3 regions of the Modestobacter sp. VKM Ac-2979 genome follow, and region 3 is predicted to be linked to each of the others. Evidence: riboswitches for the same ligand, from Rfam matches in the RefSeq annotation. Region 3 holds a riboswitch; each other region holds the start of a gene.
The links. Region 3 has a riboswitch for cyclic di-AMP ahead of O2W15_RS10770 (peptidoglycan DD-metalloendopeptidase family protein). Riboswitches for the same ligand answer to the same signal wherever they lie in the genome.
Positions count from the first base shown of each region.

Region 1: it holds a riboswitch for cyclic di-AMP, as region 3 does, so the genes downstream of both, O2W15_RS09445 (hypothetical protein) here and O2W15_RS10770 (peptidoglycan DD-metalloendopeptidase family protein) in region 3, are expected to answer to the same signal.
Region 2: it holds a riboswitch for cyclic di-AMP, as region 3 does, so the genes downstream of both, O2W15_RS07240 (C40 family peptidase) here and O2W15_RS10770 (peptidoglycan DD-metalloendopeptidase family protein) in region 3, are expected to answer to the same signal.

Region 1 is NZ_JAPVBO010000003.1:116,761-122,753, forward strand. It holds gene O2W15_RS09420 (CaiB/BaiF CoA transferase family protein) at 1-253, shown strand, start outside; gene O2W15_RS09425 (citryl-CoA lyase) at 250-1,074, shown strand; gene O2W15_RS09430 (extradiol ring-cleavage dioxygenase) at 1,067-1,945, shown strand; gene O2W15_RS09435 (hypothetical protein) at 1,942-2,301, shown strand; gene O2W15_RS09440 (quinone oxidoreductase family protein) at 2,306-3,280, shown strand; cyclic di-AMP (ydaO/yuaA leader) riboswitch at 3,438-3,589, shown strand; gene O2W15_RS09445 (hypothetical protein) at 3,611-4,507, shown strand; gene O2W15_RS09450 (alpha/beta hydrolase) at 4,551-5,378, shown strand; gene O2W15_RS09455 (protein adenylyltransferase SelO) at 5,411-5,993, opposite strand, start outside.
Region 2 is NZ_JAPVBO010000002.1:551,468-557,460, forward strand. It holds gene O2W15_RS07225 (phytoene desaturase family protein) at 127-1,680, opposite strand; gene O2W15_RS07230 (GNAT family N-acetyltransferase) at 1,677-2,129, opposite strand; gene O2W15_RS07235 (hypothetical protein) at 2,134-2,679, opposite strand; cyclic di-AMP (ydaO/yuaA leader) riboswitch at 2,849-3,004, shown strand; gene O2W15_RS07240 (C40 family peptidase) at 3,021-4,202, shown strand; gene O2W15_RS07245 (DUF3817 domain-containing protein) at 4,351-4,719, shown strand; gene O2W15_RS07250 (serine hydrolase domain-containing protein) at 4,727-5,993, shown strand, end outside.
Region 3 is NZ_JAPVBO010000003.1:405,205-411,197, forward strand. It holds gene O2W15_RS10760 (MFS transporter) at 1-529, shown strand, start outside; gene O2W15_RS10765 (DUF305 domain-containing protein) at 666-1,292, opposite strand; gene O2W15_RS24000 (DUF6153 family protein) at 1,374-2,102, opposite strand; gene O2W15_RS10770 (peptidoglycan DD-metalloendopeptidase family protein) at 2,023-3,219, opposite strand; cyclic di-AMP (ydaO/yuaA leader) riboswitch at 3,345-3,500, opposite strand; gene O2W15_RS10775 (QsdR family transcriptional regulator) at 3,677-3,955, shown strand; gene O2W15_RS10780 (AraC family transcriptional regulator) at 4,190-5,155, opposite strand; gene O2W15_RS10785 (LLM class flavin-dependent oxidoreductase) at 5,324-5,993, shown strand, end outside.

The DNA of each region.
Region 1 (5,993 bases), 290 kb from region 3:
CTGGTTCGACGACATCATCGCCGCGGGCGTGCCCTGCGGGCCGATCAACACCGTCGACCAGGGTGTGGCCTTCGCCGAGTCGATCGGCCTGGACCCGGTGGTGACCGTGGGGGAGGGCGAGGCGGCAGTGCCGTCGGTCCGCCACCCGATCACCTTCTCCGAGACCCCGGCCGACTACCGGCTGCCGCCGCCGGCCCTGGACGAGCACGGCGCCGAGCTGCGACGGTGGCTGGCCACCGAGGAGGACGCGTGACCACCCCCGAGTACCCGACCGCGCTGGGCGCCTCCAGCCGCGAGTCGATCACGCTGCTGGGCACCGACCTGGCCCGCGACGTCATGGGCACCGTCGGCTTCGGTGAGCTGGCCTTCTGGCTGGCCACCCAGCGGCGGCCCACACCGGGGGAGACCCGGGTCTTCGAGGCGGTGCTGGCCGCGCTCGCCGACCACGGCTTCACCCCGACCGCCATCGTCACCCGGCTCACCTACCTGTCGGCGCCGGACTCGGTGCAGGGGGCGCTCGCCGCCGGCCTGCTCGGCGGTGGCTCCCGGTTCCTCGGCGTCACCGAGGACTCCGGCCGGTTCCTGGACGACGTGCTGAAGGGCGTGGACGGTGAGCTGCCGACCGACGACGCCGGCTGGGACGCCCTGGCCCTGGAGACGGTGACCGCCCAGCGGGCGGCGCGGCGTTTCGTGCCCGGGCTCGGCCACCACGTGCACAAGGACGGCGACCCGCGCACCCCCCGGCTGTTCGAGATCGCGACCGAGGAGGGGCTGTTCGGCCCGCACCTGTCGCTGTTCGCCGCGATCGGCCGGGTGCACCCTCAGGTGCTCGGCAAGACCCTGCCGCTCAACGGCGCCGGGGTGTGCGGTGCCGCGCTGGCCGACCTGGGCCTGCCGCTGGAGCTGCTGCGCGGCTTCGCCCTGCTGGCCCGCACGGCCGGGCTGATCGGGCAGTTGGCCGAGGAGCTGCGGCACCCGGTGGCCAACGACGTCTTCCTGTCCGTGGACCTCAACAACCGGTCCGTCGCCCCCGACCCGTACCTCCCTGACCTCAACGGAGACAGTCATGGCTGAACTGGCCGCGGTGATCGCGTCCACCCACCACCCCTTCTACTACCGGGCCAGCACCGCCACCGGCGCTGACCGGCCGCCGTTCGCCGACGAGTGGGTGGCGAAGATCGAGGCGTTCCGCGAGACGCTGACCCGCGCGGAGCCCGACGTCCTGGTGATGGTCGGCAGCGACCACTTCCACCAGCTCTGGCTGGACAACATGCCGCAGTTCCTGGTGGGCAAGGCGCCGTTCTTCGACGCCAACTTCCACAACGAGGAGCGCGAGTTCGGGCTGCCGAAGATGACGCTGCGCGGCGAGGAGGACCTGGCGGCGCACCTGCTGCGGGACGGGCTGGACCGGGACTTCGACCTGGCCTTCAGCAACGAGCTGCGGATCGACCACAGCATCACCTGCCCGATCATCACACTGCGCCCGCAGGCCGACCTGCCGATCGTGCCGGTCTACACCAACATCTTCGCCCCGCCGCTGCCGCAGCCGAAGCGCTTCGTCCAGCTGGGCCGGGCGATCCGGGAGATGGTCGAGTCCTGGGAGAGCGACAAGCGGGTGGCGGTGATCGGCACCGGGCACCTGTCCCTGGAGCTGGGCGGGCCGCGGCAGTTCGGCGAGCACGGGCCGGACCCGGAGTTCGACCGCAAGGCCGTCGAGTGGATCGCCAGCGGGGACATCGAGGGGTGCCTGGCCGAGGTCTCCCTGGAGTCCCTGCACCACCCGGGCAACGCCACCCACGGGTTCATGGACTTCATGCTGATGATGGGCGTAGCCGGCGAGGGCGCGAAGGCCGACCACGTCGACACCCTGGACCTGTTCCACACCATGGAGGCGTACTTCACCTGGTACCCCAACGGGGTCCCGAGCGCGGGGGTGTCGGCATGAGCAAGTACCTGCTGGACAAGTTCCTGTTCACCGTCGACCGCGACCCCGAGCTGACCGAGCGCTACCGGGAGGACCCGGCCGGCACGGTCACCTGGTGGGAGGCCGAGATGGCCAACACCGTCCTCAACTGCATCCCCGCGGAGAAGACGACCTGGCTGGCCTTCACCGACGAGGAGCGGCGGGCGCTGGCCGCGCACGACCACGTCGCGCTGTTCCAGATGGGCGCGCACCCGTTCCTGACGCTCACCCTCTTCATCGCGCTGTTCGAACGCGACCACGGGCCGATGGAGTACCAGCGCGCCTACGGGAAGGCGATGGAGCACGTCTCCATGCCCTACCCCGACATCGCGACCTGAGCCGGTGCGCGCCGCCATCCTGACCTCGCCGGGCGAGCCGCCCGCCCTGGCGGACCACCCGGACCCGGTGCCCGGCGAGGGCCGGACCCTGGTCCGGGTGACCGCCGCCCCGGTCGTGCCGCTGGACCTGCTCTGCGCCTCCGGGACGTCGTACTTCGGCCGCCCGGCCGTGCCCTACGTGCCCGGCGTGCAGGGGGTGGGGGTCGTGGTGTCGTCGGCGGTGCTGGCGCCCGGCACCCGGGTCTGGTTCGCCACCTCGGCGGGGATGAGCCCGGGCGACGGCAGCCTGGGTGAGCTCTGCGCGGTGCCGGACGCCGACGTCGTCCCGCTCGCCGGGGACCTGCCCGACCCGGTCGTGGCGGCGCTGGGCCTGTCGGCGGTCGCCGGCTGGATGGCCCTGACCTGGCGCGGCCGGTTGCAGCCCGGGGAGCGGGTGCTGGTGCTCGGCGCCGGGGGCGCGGTCGGCCAAGCCGCGCTGGGCGCCGCCCGCGCGCTGGGGGCCGGGCGGGTGGTCGGGGTCTGCCGGTCGCCGTCCGCGGCCGACCGTGCCCGCCGGGCCGGCGCCGAGGACGTCGTCCTCACCGGGGACGGCGGCGACCTGGCGGCGCGGATCCGGCAGACGGTCGGCTCGGACGTCGACCTCGTCGTCGACCCGGTGTTCGGCGCCGTGGCGGCGGCCGCGTGCTCGGTGCTGGCGCCCGGCGGGCGGCTGGTCAACCTGGGTGGCGCGGCCGGGGACGCCGCCGAGTTCTCCTCCGCCGTGCTGCGCAGTCGGAGCATCGACGTGCTCGGCTACACCAACAACGCGCTCACCGGCGAGCAGCGGGCGGCCGCGCTGACCGCGGTGCTGCGGCACGCCGCGGCCGGGCAGCTCCGGGTGGAGCACGCCGTCCTCCCGCTGGCGCGGGTCGAGGAGGCCTGGGCGGCCACCGCCGCCGGGGGTGGGAGCCGGTCCGTCGTCGAGCTGTCGGCGCGCTGACCGGACACCGCCGGTGGTGACGGATGGGACGCGTGTGTCCGGAGAGTGACGCGACCACCGTCACCCGATGAAATGCCCGCAACCGATTGTCACGACTACATAACGCCGTTAGGTTGGCCGGGTCCAGTCGGTCGCCACGTCCCCACCCGGGGAGCCCGGCCGGACGCCGCCGAGTCGCCCTCCGGGGCGAGCCGGGGACCCACCGCACCACTGGGGTGAATCCCGCGCCCGGACGACCGTCCGGGCCGGGTAGGGCTGCTTCCCGCCCGAACCCGTCAGCTGACCTGGTAGGCGGCACACGGAAGACACCTGTACGGAGCACTCCTGCCCATGCGCGCCCGCACCACCACCTCTGCCGCCACCGGCCGACGCCGCCCGCCGGCCGGCATCCGCCGCCCCGGGCTGTACCTGGGCATCGCGGCGGCCGGAGCCGTCCTGGTCAACGTCGTCGTCGGCGTCGGCCCAGCGGCCCAGGCCGACCCCGTGGCGTCCCAGCCGGTGAGCGTCGCCGAGCAGCTGGGGCTGGCCGCCGAATCCGGCGCCGTCGACGGGACCGAGGACCTCCGGCCGCTCGAGGAGCTGGCAGCCAGCCGGGCCACCCGGGAGGCCGAGCAGACCGCCGCCCAGCAGGCCCAGGCCGCGGCCGACCAGGCCGTGCTCGACCAGCAGGCAGCGGAGGCGGAGGCAGCACGCCTCGCCGCCGAGGCCGCGGCCGCCGCGGAGGCCGAGGCCGCTCGGGTCGCCGCCGAGGCCGCTGCTGCGGCCGAGGCCGAGGCGCAGGCAGCCGCCGCCGCTCCGGCACGGGCCGCCGCCGCGGCCAAGCCCTCCGCCGCGGCGGCCGCGAGCCCCGGCACCGCGGTGTCCGCGATCGCCAAGATCAACAATTCCGCCGGACCGATCAAGCCGCAGGCGCAGGCGGCCGCGAACGCCGTGGTCAGCAACGTGCCCGGCGCCGGCTCGATCACCCTGGGCGGCACCCGGCCCAGCGCTGCCGACCCGCACGGTCACCCGTCGGGGCTGGCGGTGGACTACATGGTCATGTCCAACGCCGCCCTCGGGGATGCGATCGTCGCCTACCACGTGGCCAACTGGGCTGAGCTCGGCGTCGACTACATCATCTGGGAGCAGCGGATGCTCTCCTCGCCCGGTGGCTCCTGGAAGCAGATGGAGGACCGGGGCAGCGTGACGGCGAACCACTTCGACCACCCGCACGTCAACTACCGCTAGACGGCGCTGGCCCGGCCGGCCCCCAGCGCGCCACCATGGGGTGGTGCTGCGGTCGGTGCTCCGGGCCGCGCTGATCGGTGCCATCGTGCTGGTCGTGGTGGTCGGCCTGCTCTGGACGGTTCAGCGCCGCTTGGTGTACCTGCCCGACGCCGGTCCGGTGCCGCCCGCTGCCGAGGCCGTCCCCGGTGGCCGGGACGTCGAGCTGACCACCGCCGACGGGCTGACCCTCGGCGCGTGGTTCGTGCCCGGCCCGACGGCCGACGCACCGGCCGTGCTGGTGGCCAACGGCAACGGCGGCCACCGCGGGGTCCGGGCGCCGCTGGCCCGGGCGCTGTCGTCAGCGGGGCTGGCGGTGCTGCTGTTCGACTACCGCGGGTACGGCGGCAACCCGGGCAGCCCGACCGAGGCCGGGTTGGCGCTCGACGTCCGCGCGGCGCGCGACTGGCTGCTGGCCGACGGCGGGGTCCCCGCAGAGCGGCTCCTGTACTACGGGGAGAGCCTGGGCGCCGCCGTCGTCACCGAGCTGGCCGTCGACCACCCGCCGGCCGGGCTCGTGCTGCGCTCCCCGTTCGTCGACCTGGCCGCCGTCGGCAGCGAGCACTACCCGTTCCTGCCGGTCCGGTTGCTGCTGCGCGACCAGTACCCGGTGGCCGAGCAGGTCGCCCGGGTCGAGGTGCCCACCACCGTCGTCCTCGGCACCGCCGACTCGATCGTGCCGCCGGAGCAGAGCAGGGCGGTGGCCGCTGCCGCCGGGCAGCTGCACCGCATGGTCGAGGTGCCCGGCGCCGACCACAACGACGCCGTCCTGTTGGACGGCGACCAGCTGGTCGCCGCCGTCGTCGAACTGGCCCGCCTGACGACCGACCCCTGACCGACAGAAATGGCCATTTCTGTCGTCGCGGGTCAGGTGCCGCAGAAGGTCTGGTAGGTGGCGCCGAAGTCGGCGGGGGCGGGGGTGGCGTACCGCTCCAGGCCCGGCCGCTCGGCGTACGGGTGGGTCACGGCGTCGAGCAGGGGACCGAGCGGGGCGAGGTCGCCTGCGGTCGCTGCGGTGAGCGCCTCCTCGACGAGGTGGTTGCGCGGGATGTAGAGCGGGTTCACCCGGTCCATGGCGTCGGCATCCGGAGCCAGTGCGCGCCAGCGCTCCGACCACGCGTCGAACGAGGCCAGGTCGAGGAAGAGGTTGCGGACCGGGTCGACGTCGCCGCGGGCGGCAGCGCCGAGCAGCCGGAACCCGGACGTGTGGTCGACGTGGCCGGCCTGCAGCAGGGTCAGGAACTCCTCGACCAGCGGCGCGGCCACTTCGTCGTCCAGCCCCTCCGGCAGGCCCAGCTTGGCGTGCATGCCGGCCGACCAGGCCGCGTCGTACTGCGGCCGGAACTCGCCCAGTGCCGCCACCGCGAGCTCGATCGCCCGCTCCTGCTCCTCGGCGAACAGCGGCAGCAGCGCCTCGGCGAGCCGGGCGAGGTCCCACTCGGCCACGATC
Region 2 (5,993 bases), on a different contig from region 3:
CCGACACGTGGTCTCCCCGGGTCGCCGGCCTGCTCGGGCGAGCGGGCGGCTGTGTCCGGTGCCTGCCCAGTTCTGCGGACGCTCACGCCTGAGACGTGACCCACTCCGCTCAGTGGACCACTCCGCTCAGTGGACCCCGAGCAGGTGCTGCGCCGCGGCGAAGCCGCCCAGGCCGCTGACCGCACCGCCGCGCACCGTGCCGCCCGAGGAGGCGGCGACCACCCGCGGATGCGCCGTCGCCACGCCCCAGGTGCCGACGGCCTCCGGGTCGGGCGCGACCGGCCAGGCGAGGTCGCCGTGGAAGATGTGCCCGCCCGGCATCGCCAGCGACGCCTCGACGTCCAGCGGCGAGGACGCCTGCAGGCACGGCCGCCCGTCGCCGTCGGTGGCCAGGCAGTCGGCCAGCGGCTCGGTCAGGTGGGCGTCCAGCTGGGCCAGCACCCGCCGCACCGCCTCCGTCCGGGTCCCGACGGGGTCGGCCGCGTAGAGCTCGGCCGGCGTGTGCAACCCGAACAGGGTCAGGGTGTGCAGCCCGGTGTCGCCGACGATCGACGGGTCGGTGAGCGAGTGGCAGTACACCTCGAAGGGGACCACCTCGGGCAGCTGCCCGGCCGCGGCCTGCGCGTACGCGGCGTCGAGCTGGCCGGCCGCCTCGTCGACGTGCACGGTGCCGCTGAAGACCCGGCGGGGATCCGCGCCGGACCGCAGCCCGGGCAGCCGGCGCAGCACCATGTTGACCTTCAGCTGCGACCCCGACGGCCGCGGCGCCGGGGCGGCGCCCAGCAGCTCGTCGAGCACGGCCGGGGCCGCGCCGCTGACCAGGTGCCCGGCGTCGGCCGCGTGCGCCGTCCCGTCGGCGTCGGTCCAGTGCACGGTGACGCCGTCGGCCCGGGTCTCGACCGCGGTGACCTCGGCGCGGGTGAGCAGTGCGGCACCGCGCGCCCGGGCTGCGTCGGCCAGCGCGCCGCTGACCGCACCCATCCCACCGACCGGCACCCGCCAGCGGCCGGTGCCGTTGCCGATGAGGTGGTACAGGAAGCACCGGCCGGCCAGGCCGTCGGCGGCGTGCACGTCGGCGAAGGTGCCGATCAGCCCGTCGGTGAGCGCGATGCCCCGCACCTCGTCGTCGGTCAGGTGGTCGGCGACGACGTCGGCCAGCGGCCGTTCCCGCAGGTCGCGCCAGATCTCCGGGTCCCGCAGGCGCGCGGTGACCGCCGCCTCGCTGGGCAGCGGTCCGGTCAGGGTGGGGGCCAGGTCCTCGGCGAGGGTGGTCAGTCGGCCGTAGAACCGCTGCCAGCCGGCGAACTCGGCGTCCGAGCCGGTGAGGGCGCGGAAGGAGGCCGCCGTCTCCGGCCCCTCGTCCCGCTCGACCAGCAGCCCGGTGGCCGCACCGCCGCGGCGCAGCGGGGTGTAGGAGGCGACCGCCCGGTCCAGCAGGGTGATCGGCAGCGCCAGGTCGGTGACGACCCGGTCGGGCAGCAGGCTGACCAGGTAGGAGTAGGCCGACAGCCGGACGCCGACGCCCGGGAAGACCTGCTCGCTGACCGCGGCGCCGCCGAGCACGGCCCGCCGCTCCAGCACGAGCACCGACCAGCCCGCGCGGGCCAGGTAGGCGGCGGCGACCAGCCCGTTGTGGCCGCCGCCCACCACGACGGCGTCGTACCGGGCTGCGGTGCTCACGCCAGCTCCCGAGCGAAGCAGAGCGAGAACGGGTCGTCCACGTAGTGCCCGAACGCCGGGATCGGCCGGTAGCCGGCCGCGGTGTACAGCCCGACCGCCTCGGGCTGGCGCGGCCCGGTCTCCAGCAACACGGTGGTCCAGCCCCGCCCCACCGCCTCGGCCTCCAGCGCGGTGAGCAGCAGCCGGGAGACGCCCCGCCCACGCGCCGCCGGGACGACGTACATCCGCTTGAGCTCGGCGGTGCCGTCCCCGAGGGGCCGCAGCGCGCCGCAGCCGATCGGCGTGCCGTCGTCGTCCCGGGCGAGGAGGACGACGGCGACGTCGGCGGCAGACGGCGGCACCCCCGGCTCGCTCGCACCGCCGTAGCGGGCCCGCAGCTCGACCTGCTGGGCGGCGGTCAGCGCGGCGACGTCCGGGTCGTCCCACGAGGCGGCGGAGAGGGTCGGCACCGGGTCATCCTGGCGCGCCGTCGTCCACCTGCTGCAGCAGCCCCCACACGAACCGGGCCCGCACCCGGCCGGGGAGGTGCACCTCGAAGCGACTCGGGACGCCGGGGTCCACCGCGGCCGCGCCGGGCAGGGTCACGACGTCGTCCACCACGTGCTCCCAGACGCGCAGGGCCCCCGGTGCGGCGGCCGGCACGGCGGAACCGGGCGCGCGGACCAGCTGCTCGTGGAGCACCGCGCCGTCCGGGCCGCCCAGCACCTCCCACCGCAGGTGCGGCCACAGCGGCAGCGGCCACCGCCGGACGACGAGGTCGACGTCACCGAACCGGCGGTCCTCCTGCTCGGCGGATGGACCGAGCACGGCAGCGCGCAGCACGAGCCCGCGCGGTGCTCGCTCTGTGTGATGGAGCGCGCGCCAACGACGGTGCGCGGCACGCGCCTCGGCCCGGTCGGCGCCGAGTCTGGGCAACGCCTCGGAGACCAGGTCGGGTCGCGTGTCGGCCATGCGGCGGAGCAGCACGAGGCAGAACTCCCGCTGTGCCAGGCCCTTCACGCGGCGAGCCTGTCACGCTCGGTGAGCGTGTTGCAGCACACGCCCGGGGATTTCCACAAATTGACCCCAGTCGTTTGTCACGAGCACATAACGCACGTACGGTCACCAGCGGTCCTGACGGGCAGCGCAGTCGCCCACCCGGGTGACCACCGACAGGACCGCCGCCGAACCACACGGCTCGCCGCAACACTCGCGGGCTCGTGGACCGGGGACCCACCGCAGCACTGGGGTGAAGCTCCGCACGGCCCGCTCGCGGGCCCGAGGAGCCGGGCGTCTTCCCGCCCGAACCCGTCAGCTAACTCGGTAGGCGGCAGGTGGAAGAAAGGACACACCCGCCGAACATGGCGAGTTCGCACATCTCTGTCCGTCGTGGCCGCAACGGCCGACGGGCCCTGCTCACTCTGTTCGTCGCGGGTGGCGTCGCCCTCGCACCGGTGCCCGCCCTGGCGGCTCCTGAAACACCCACCACCTCGCAGGAGGCGGCCGAGCTCATCGCCGCCCGTGGTCACGACCTCGAGGTCGTCACCGAGAAGATGCACGAAGCGACCGACGTGCTGACCAGCATGAAGGCCGCCTCGGACGCCGCCGCCGCCGAGCTCGTCGCCGCCGAGGCGGCCGTGGTCGAGGCCCGTGACCACGTGCGCCAGGTCGCCCGCAGCGCCTTCACCGGTGAGCAGCTCTCCTCGCTGCAGGCCATGCTCACCAGCTCCTCCGCCGACGAGATGCTCGACCGGATGGGCACGCTGGACAGCATCGCCGGGCACAACAACGAGGTGCTCGGGGTCGCGCAGCAGGCCACCGTCAGCGCCGACGAGGCGAAGGCCGCTGCCGAGAAGGCCGCCGCCGACGCGGAGGCCCAGGTCGCTGAGGTCGCTGCCCAGCAGGCCGACCTGAACGAGCAGATCGCCGAGTACCAGGCCGAGTACGACCGGCTCTCCGCCGAGGAGCGCGAGCGCGCTCGCATCCTGGCCGAGCAGCACGCGGCCGCAGAAGCGGCGGCAGCCGCAGCCGAGCGCGAGGCCCAGGCCGCCGCGGCGGCGGAGCGCAACAACGCCCAGACCGCCTCGCGCGACGAGCGCACGGCCCCCGCTGCCCGTGCGGCCGCCCCCGCCCCGGCCGCCGCTGCGGCGCCGGCACCGGCTCCGGCCGCGCCGGTCGTGGCCAGCAGCGGCGCTGCCGCCACCGCGGTGAGCACCGCGATGGCCCAGCGCGGCAAGCCCTACGTCTGGGGCGCCACCGGCCCGAACTCCTACGACTGCTCCGGGCTGGTGAAGTACTCCTACGCCGCGGCCGGGGTCAACCTGCCCCGCAGCAGCCGGCAGCAGGCGGCGTCGGGCCGGGCGGTCTCCCGCGGCGAGCTGCAGCCGGGCGACCTCATCGCCTACTACAGCCCGGTCAGCCACATCGGCATCTACATCGGCAACGGCCAGATGGTCCACGCGCCGACGTCGGGTGACGTGGTCAAGGTCGCCAGCATCGACGCCATGGGCCCCATCACCGCCATGCGTCGGGTCGCCGGCTGACAGCTGCACCACCCCGCGACACCCGCCGGTGCCCCGGTCGCCTGACGGCGGCCGGGGCACCGGCGCGTCCGGACCCGGTGGCGACGATCACCCGGGTACGCGCACCGGCACCCCGTCCCGCCGGGCACGATGAGGTACAGCCCACGCCATGCCCACCCCGAGGAGCACCGTGCCCGCCGCACTGACCGACCCCACGAGGGTCGCCCGCGTCTTCCGCGTCGTCGCCATCGCCGAGGCCGTCTCCTGGGTGCTCCTGCTGGCCGGCATGTTCGTCAAGCGGGTGCTGCAGGCCTCGGAGCTGGGCGTGCAGGTCTTCGGCCCGGTCCACGGTGCGGTGTTCGTGGCCTACGTCGTCGTCGCCCTGCTGGCGTGGCGGGTGCTCCGCTGGACCCCGGCCACCGGGCTGCTGGCGCTGGCCGCCTCCATCCCGCCACTGGTGACCATCTGGTTCGAGCGCTGGGCCCGGCGTACCGGCCGGCTGCCGGTGGACGCCACCACGCCGGTCCGGGCCGGCTGAGCGCACGATGGTCACCCCCGTCCTGCCCGCCACCGCCCGCACCCTGTTGGCCCGCACCGCACGGGTCCAGCGCGACGGCCGGGCACCCAGCCTGGTCGCGGGCGTCGTCCGGGACGGCGGGCTGGCCTGGTCGGCCGGTCGCGGCGACGTCGCCGAGCCGCACACCGACGTGCAGTACCGGCTGGGCTCGATCAGCAAGACGGTGACGGCCCTGGCCGTGCTCCGGCTGCGCGACGAGGGCCGCCTGGGGCTCGACGACCTGCTCGAGGAGCACGTCCCCGACACCCCCTTCGGGGAGCGCACCGTGGGCCAGCTGCTCGCCCACCTCGCCGGCGCGAGCTCGGAGAGCCCCGGCGGCTGGTGGGAGCGCGTCCCCGGCGGGTCGCTGGCCGAGCTCCGGCTGACCGACGACGACGTCGTCCTGGGCAGCGCCCGGCGGTTCCACTACTCGAACCTCGGGTTCGGGCTGCTCGGTGAGCTGGTCGCCCGGCATCGTGGGCGCTCCTGGGCCGAGGTGGTCCGGGACGAGGTGCTGCTGCCGCTGGGCATGGAGCGCACCACCCCGCGGCCCACCGGTCGGGCGGCGCAGGGTGCGGGGGTGCACCCGTGGGCAGACGTCGTCCTGCCCGAGCCCGAGCACGACGCCGGCGTCATGGCCGCGGCCGGCCAGCTGTGGGCGACGCTGGCCGACCTCGGCCGGTTCGCCGCCTTCCTGCTCGGCGACACCGGCGACGTGCTCTCCCCGGCGACGCTGGAGGAGATGACCGTGCCGGCCGGGATCGACTCGTCGTCCCCCGGGTGGTCGGCGTACGGGCTGGGGGTGCAGGTCCTGCGGGTCGACGGGCACACCCTCATCGGCCACGGCGGTTCGATGCCAGGCTTCCTCGCCGGGGTCTTCGTCGACCGGTCCGAGCAGGTCGGAGCGGTGATGCTGGCCAACACGACCAGTGGGCTCGACCCGCTGGTGCCCGGGTTGCTGGCCGACCTGCGGGCCGCCGAGCCCCGGATCGTCGACGCCTGGGTGCCGTCCCCGCCGCCGCTGCCGCTGGACTCGCTCGGCGTCTGGTTCTGGGGGCCGGCTCCGCTGGTGCTGCGCGCCCAGTCCGGTGGCCTGCTGCACCTGGGGCCGCTGCCCGGCCGGTCCGGCCGGGCGAGCCGGTTCGCTCCCCGCGCGGACGGCACGTGGGTCGGGCTGGACGGCTACTACGCGGGCGAGACGCTGCGGATCGCTCCCGACCACCTGGACCTGGCGACGTTCGTGCTCACCCGTACGC
Region 3 (5,993 bases):
GGGCCTGGTGCTGATGGCCAGCTTCGTCTCCGTCGAGGGCGGTTACCGCTCGGTGCTGGCCGGGCTGCTGGCCATCGGGCTGGGCATGGGCCTGGCCATGACGTCCTCCACCGAGGCCATCACCCGCGCACTGCCTCGCGAACGGCAGGGTGTGGCCTCCGCCCTCAACGACGTCACCCGCGAGCTCGGCACCGCACTCGGCGTGGCACTGCTCGGTGCCGTCCTGGCCACCGGCTACCGCAGCGCCCTCGACCAGCAGCTCCCCGCCGGGGCTCCTGCAGACGCTGTCGCGGCAGCCCGCGAAGGCCTGGCCAACGGCCTCGCGGCCGCCGACGTGGCCGGCCCCCAGGCCAGCGCACTCGTCCGGGCGGCACAAGAGGCCTTCGTCGACGGCTGGCAGCAGGCCATGTGGGCCGGCACCGCCGTCATGGCCGTCCTGTTCGTCATCGTCCTCGCCCGTGGCCCCCGCGGGAGCGCCCCTGGCCCCGTCGTCGGGGAGACCGAAACCGAACACACCATCACCCGGTGACCCTGAACGGGCGGTTGACGCAGCCGACTGCGTCGACCGCCCGCTGGTGCACCGCGCGCGAGGCGCGGCCCTGGGTCGTCGGGCGGGAGAGGTGGAGCGCGGTGCCCGGACGGCACCGCGCCCCACCCGGTACAGATCAGCCACCCAGCTCGGTGAGCAGCTGCCGCATCTCCTCGATCTCCTGCGCCTGGACCTCGCTGATCGAGCGAGCCAGGTCGACGGCCTCGGCGTTGCGGCCGTCCTCGACCTCGGTCCGCGCCATCTCGACTGCGCCCTCGTGGTGCTCGATCATGGCGTCGAGCCACATGCGGCCGAAGTCCCGGCCGGCCGCAGGCATCTCCTCCATGCCCATGCCGCCGTCCATGCCCATGCCGCCCATGTCCCCGGACCCGTGGTCCATGCCGCCCATCGAACCGGACTCCTCGAGCGGTTGGCCCCACTCCTCCAGCCAGGCCGTCATGAGGTCGATCTCCGGGTCCTGACCTGCTTCGATCCGCTCGGCCAGGTCCACGACCCGGGGATCGGAGGCGCGGTCGATGGCGACCGCGGACATCATGAGCGCGCCCTCGTGGTGCGGGATCATCCCCTGCGCGAACGCGACGTCCGTGTCGTTGAACTCCGCGCCCTGCTCGGCGGAGCTGTCGTCGGCCGCGTTGCCACCGGTGGCGGAGGTCTGCTCGGTGTCCGAGCAGCCGGCGAGGACGACGACGGCGGCCATCAGCCCACCGGTGAGGCGGACGAGTCGGATGCTGGTGCGGGTCATGCTGGGTCTCCTGTCTGGGGGATGTGGGCGTGCGTGCAGGACCCCGGGACAGCGGGAGCTGTCGGGGTGCAGCTGCTCGGCCTAGATCCGCAGGAGACAGAGAGCGGAGAGGGTGGGTGGTCGAGGCTGCCTCGACCACCCGGTGGGCCAGCGGGACGGTGTGGGCGAGCCGCGGACGGGCGGGATCGCCACGCCTCGGCGGAGCACCACGGCCCTGAGAACCATCAGACCCGCGAGCAGGACGGCGAGGCACACCGCCAGGAGGTGGGCGTCGTGCCACGGGGCCGGCAGCCCGCTGGACCCGGTGGCACCGTCGGCGTCTGCCTCTGGTGTGGCGGCACCGTGCCCGTGGTCGGGCATCGCACCTGCGACGGGGCCCAGATGGACGGACGCTGCCGGTACATCGACAGAGGCTGCCGCACTGAGCGATGTGGACCCGTCTTCCAGCGCTGACCCCGCGGCCGCGCACTGGATCCCGTGCATGGCGAAGACAGCGGCCAACAGCAGCAGCGCCGCCCAGAGCCGTGCCACCAGGACCACCTCCTCCACACGAAGGTACGACGGCCTGGCTGGCGCACCCGAGAAGGCCGTCGGCCCCTTGGAGTGACACCCGGGCCCGTCCCCACGCTGATCATGACCGCACCCCGGCGCGAAGTGCCCACTGCAGCGACTGCTCGGCGGCGCTGACCGCCCAGCGGGGTCACCGAACGAGGTTCGAGGGCTGTCGAGGTCAGCCGCAGCTTCCGCCCAACGGCAGGCCGCGGGCGGCCAGCCACGGAACCGGGTTGCTGCGGTTCTGGTAGAGCCCACCCAGATGCACTTCGAAGTGCAGGTGCGGGCCGGTGGACTGACCCGTGTTGCCCACCAGCGCGATCTGCTGCCCAGCGGACACCTGCTGTCCCGCGTCGACCGAGTAGCTGTCGATGTGCCCGTAGAGGGTGATCGAGCCGTCCTCATGCTCCAGGTAGACGGCCAGCCCGAAGCCGGATGCGGGGCCGGCCTGGAGCACCACGCCGGCTTCGGGCGCATAGATCGGTGTGCCGATCGGGGCGGCGATGTCCACGCCGTGGTGCATGGTCCCCCAGCGGGCGCCATAGCAGGAGGTCACCCGCCCCGACGTCGGGATCCCGGCGCCGGAAGTCGACCGCTCACCTCCCCGGGAAGCCGCACCGTCCAGCCGTTCCGCCAGTAGTGCATCGACATCGCCACTGCTCGGTTGCTCCGTCGGTACCGCAGTGACATCGCTGCCGGCCGGCTGTTCCATCGACCCCGCAGCAGCATCGCCGGCGAGCGTGACCACCCGCTCCCGCGCCTCCTGCAACTGCTGCTCCAACGCGGCCCTGTCCCCCACGGCGGCGTCGTAGGTCTGCTGCGCCGCGGCGAGCTCGTCGTTGGCGACCCGTTCAGCCTCCGCGGCGGATGCGGCGGCCGCATCGCGGGCAACCACGGCGGCCTTCGCCGCCTCGGTGGCCGCCTGCTGCTGGCGCTGGACGACCTCGAGCTCGTCCAGTCGCTCGCCCCGGTCATCACCCAGCAGCTCCAGCGTGGCGGCTCGTTGGAGGACTTCCTCGGGGCTGCCTGCGGCGAAGAAGGCCGAGGCACTGCCGTAGGCGTCAGCGCCCATGTAGCTCTGCCGGGCCAGTGCGACGACGTCGGCTCGGGCCTGCCCGACTGCTGCCTGCGCAGCCGTCAGCTCGGCCTCCCGGGCATCGGCCTCCTGCCGGGCTGTGAGCAGCGCAGCCTGGGCGACCAGGCTCCGATCGGCGACCGCCTCAGCCTCCACCGTCAGCCGCCGCAGGGTCTCCTCTGCCGCCACCACCGACGCCTCGACGCTGGCCAGCGCGGCCTCGGCCCCGGCGAGTCCGGGTTGGCCTGCCGGGGCCGGCGGGGGCTCAGGTGCGGCGTGGGCTGCCGGACCGGTGAGCACCAGCAGCAGGGCAGCACCGGCGGCCAGCGTCGGCGCAGTGACCGCGGCGCGCCATCGGGCGCGGCGGCGTGGGTGGACAGGGTGCTGCAAGACGGTGTCGTGCGACGTCGCCAACGCGGCGAGCTCCGTTCTCCCTCACCGTCTACCGAGTTAGCTGACGGGTTCGGGCCGGAGACAGCCCTACTCGCTGCGGCGCACTGGCCACGTGAGATTCACCCCAGGGAACGATGGGTCCCCGGTCTGCCACCGCGCGAGCGGTGGCAGTTCGACGGGGTCTGCGCGAGGACCTCTGGGCGAGATCGGGGCTCGGGCGGACCGGCCGAGACGCTACAACGAACCCCGATGAACGTCACAATCCAGTAACAGCAGCCAACCATCGCGGCCGGCCGCACCATCCGGGGCCAGTACATGTGCAGGCGCCACAGGCGGCCGATCACGCGGACGCCGCAACCACGGCATGCAGGTCTTCATGGAGAACGAGGGCGAACTGGCGCTGCGCCTGCTCACCACCCGCGCCGCCGACTTCCAGGCGCGGCTGCTGGGCCGGGTCCGTGCGCTCCTCGCCGAGGCCCTCGACGCCGGCAAGATGTGCAGCGACATCCCGCTCGACGACCTCGGCTACGTCGTCGTCCGCATCATGGAGTCCTACGTCTACCTGACCCTCATCACCGGCGAACAGCCCGATCCCGACCGCGCCGGCCGCGTCCTGCACGCACTCCTGCCGCTGCCTGACTGATCCGGTGGTCGAGCGTTGCACCTGCCGGGGTGGACCTGGACCCCGGCCGACCGGACGGACCCATGGCCTCGGCCATGCGCGCAGTCCAGATCACCGAATCGGTGGCCCGAGCTCCTGAACGTCGTCGGCCATCGTCTTCGATGCCGTCCTCGCCTGGAACCGCATGTGAGAGACATGCCCTAGCTGTCACCGACGTCCTGGCTGGGTACAGCTAGAACGGCGGTGGCGTGGCACTCAACATGCGTCACCGAGATCGCCGGCGACGACCCCGGTGCGTCGGTGCCGGTCGCGGAAGCGCCCGGGGGCTTCGTCGTGGGCACGGCTGAAGGCCCGGCTGAACGCGTGCACGGAGGCATAACCCACGGCTCGTGCGATGGACTGCTGCGGTTCGTCGGTATCGCGCAGGCGAGCGGCCGCCAGGTCCATCCGCCAGCGCAGCAGGTAGGCGGTGGGGCTCATGTCCAGGGCGGCGGTGAACCGCCGCGCCAGGGTCGCTCGGGACACTGCGATGCCGGTTGCCAGGTTCTCCGCCGTCCAGGCCCGCTCCGGTGCCTGGTGGATCAACGTCAGGGCGGCGCTCACGACCGGGTCACCCAGCCCAGCCAGCCAGGACCCCGGCTGGGTCGCCGTCTGCGCTGCTGCCCAGGCCCGCAGCGACTGCACGAGCAGCACGTCGATCATCCTGTCCAGCAGGACCGAGGAGGCCATCCCGGGCTCGGTGAGCTCACGGCCCAGGATGCGCACGGTGTCCTGAAGGTGGCCGGCCCCCGCACCCGCTCCCACGTGGACGACGTCGGGTAGCGCGGTGAGCACGCGAGTTCGTGCCCCGGGGTCCTGGAGGTAGTGGACCGTGACGATGCGGGTGTCCACCGGCCCGATCCCCAGCCGGACCACGTCCCCGACCTCGCGGGCTCGAGCAGCGGCGGCACGGTCGCACGATGCCGCGGAGGCCCACGGTCGGCTGGTCAGCTCGTGCACGGTCCCCGGAGGCAGCAGGACGACGTCCCCGGACTCCAGCCGCCGTGGCGGGCGCGAGGAGGTGGTCAGCCACGCGGATCCCTCGGTGACCGCGTGCACCGCCGCTCCGGGGTACCGGTCCAGGCGCACTCCCCAGCTGCCGGCGGCGCCGCTGGCCTCGATGCGGGTGCCGATCGAGCCGGTCACGCCGGCGACCCGCAACAGGTCGGCGAGCAGGTCCACGCAGCAACTGTACGTGCGCCGCGGCGGACGACCGGTGCTGTTCCGGGCCGGGTGAGTCAGACGGGCACGCTGTTGAGCTCGTGGGACAACGACGGCTGCCCTGCCCGTGCCTAGCGTCGACGGTGGTCGCGGAACACCCCGACTGATCGCCGACCATCGGAGCCACACGTGCAGCAGTTGGGGTCTGCGGGACCGACGAACAGGGTTCCGCTGTCCGTCCTGGACTTCGGGCAGCTGTCCGCCGGACAGACCAGCGCCGAGGCCCTGGCTGACACCACGCGGCTCGCCGAGCGCGCCGACGAGCTGGGGTACAAGCGGTTCTGGGTCTCCGAGCACCACGCCACCCCGTGGCTGGCCTCCACCTCCCCCTCGGTGCTCCTCGCCCACCTCGCCGCCCGGACAGCGCGGATCCGGGTCGGCTCCGGCGGTGTCATGCTGTCCAACCACCCACCGCTGGTGGTGGCTGAGCAGTTCGCGCTGTTGGAGGCGCTGCACCCCGGACGCGTGGACCTGGGCCTCGGACGGGCGCCCGGCGCGGACCCGGTGACCGCGGCAGCGCTCCGGCGTTCACCCGCAGGGCTCGGCGGCGAGGACTTCGCCCACCAGGTGGACGAGGTCCAGGCGATGCTCGGGGTGAGGGCACCCGCGCAGGCCGCCCCGTCGCGGGCGCACCACCCGATCAGTCCGACGCCACGCGCCGTCGGCGCACCCGTCATGTGGTTGTTGGGCTCCTCCGTGTACAGCGCCCAGTTGGCCGCTTCGCTGGGCCTGCCGTTCTGTTTCGCCGGACACAACGGCGTACCTGCCGCAGCGGTGGCCGGCGTCCTGGACCTGTACC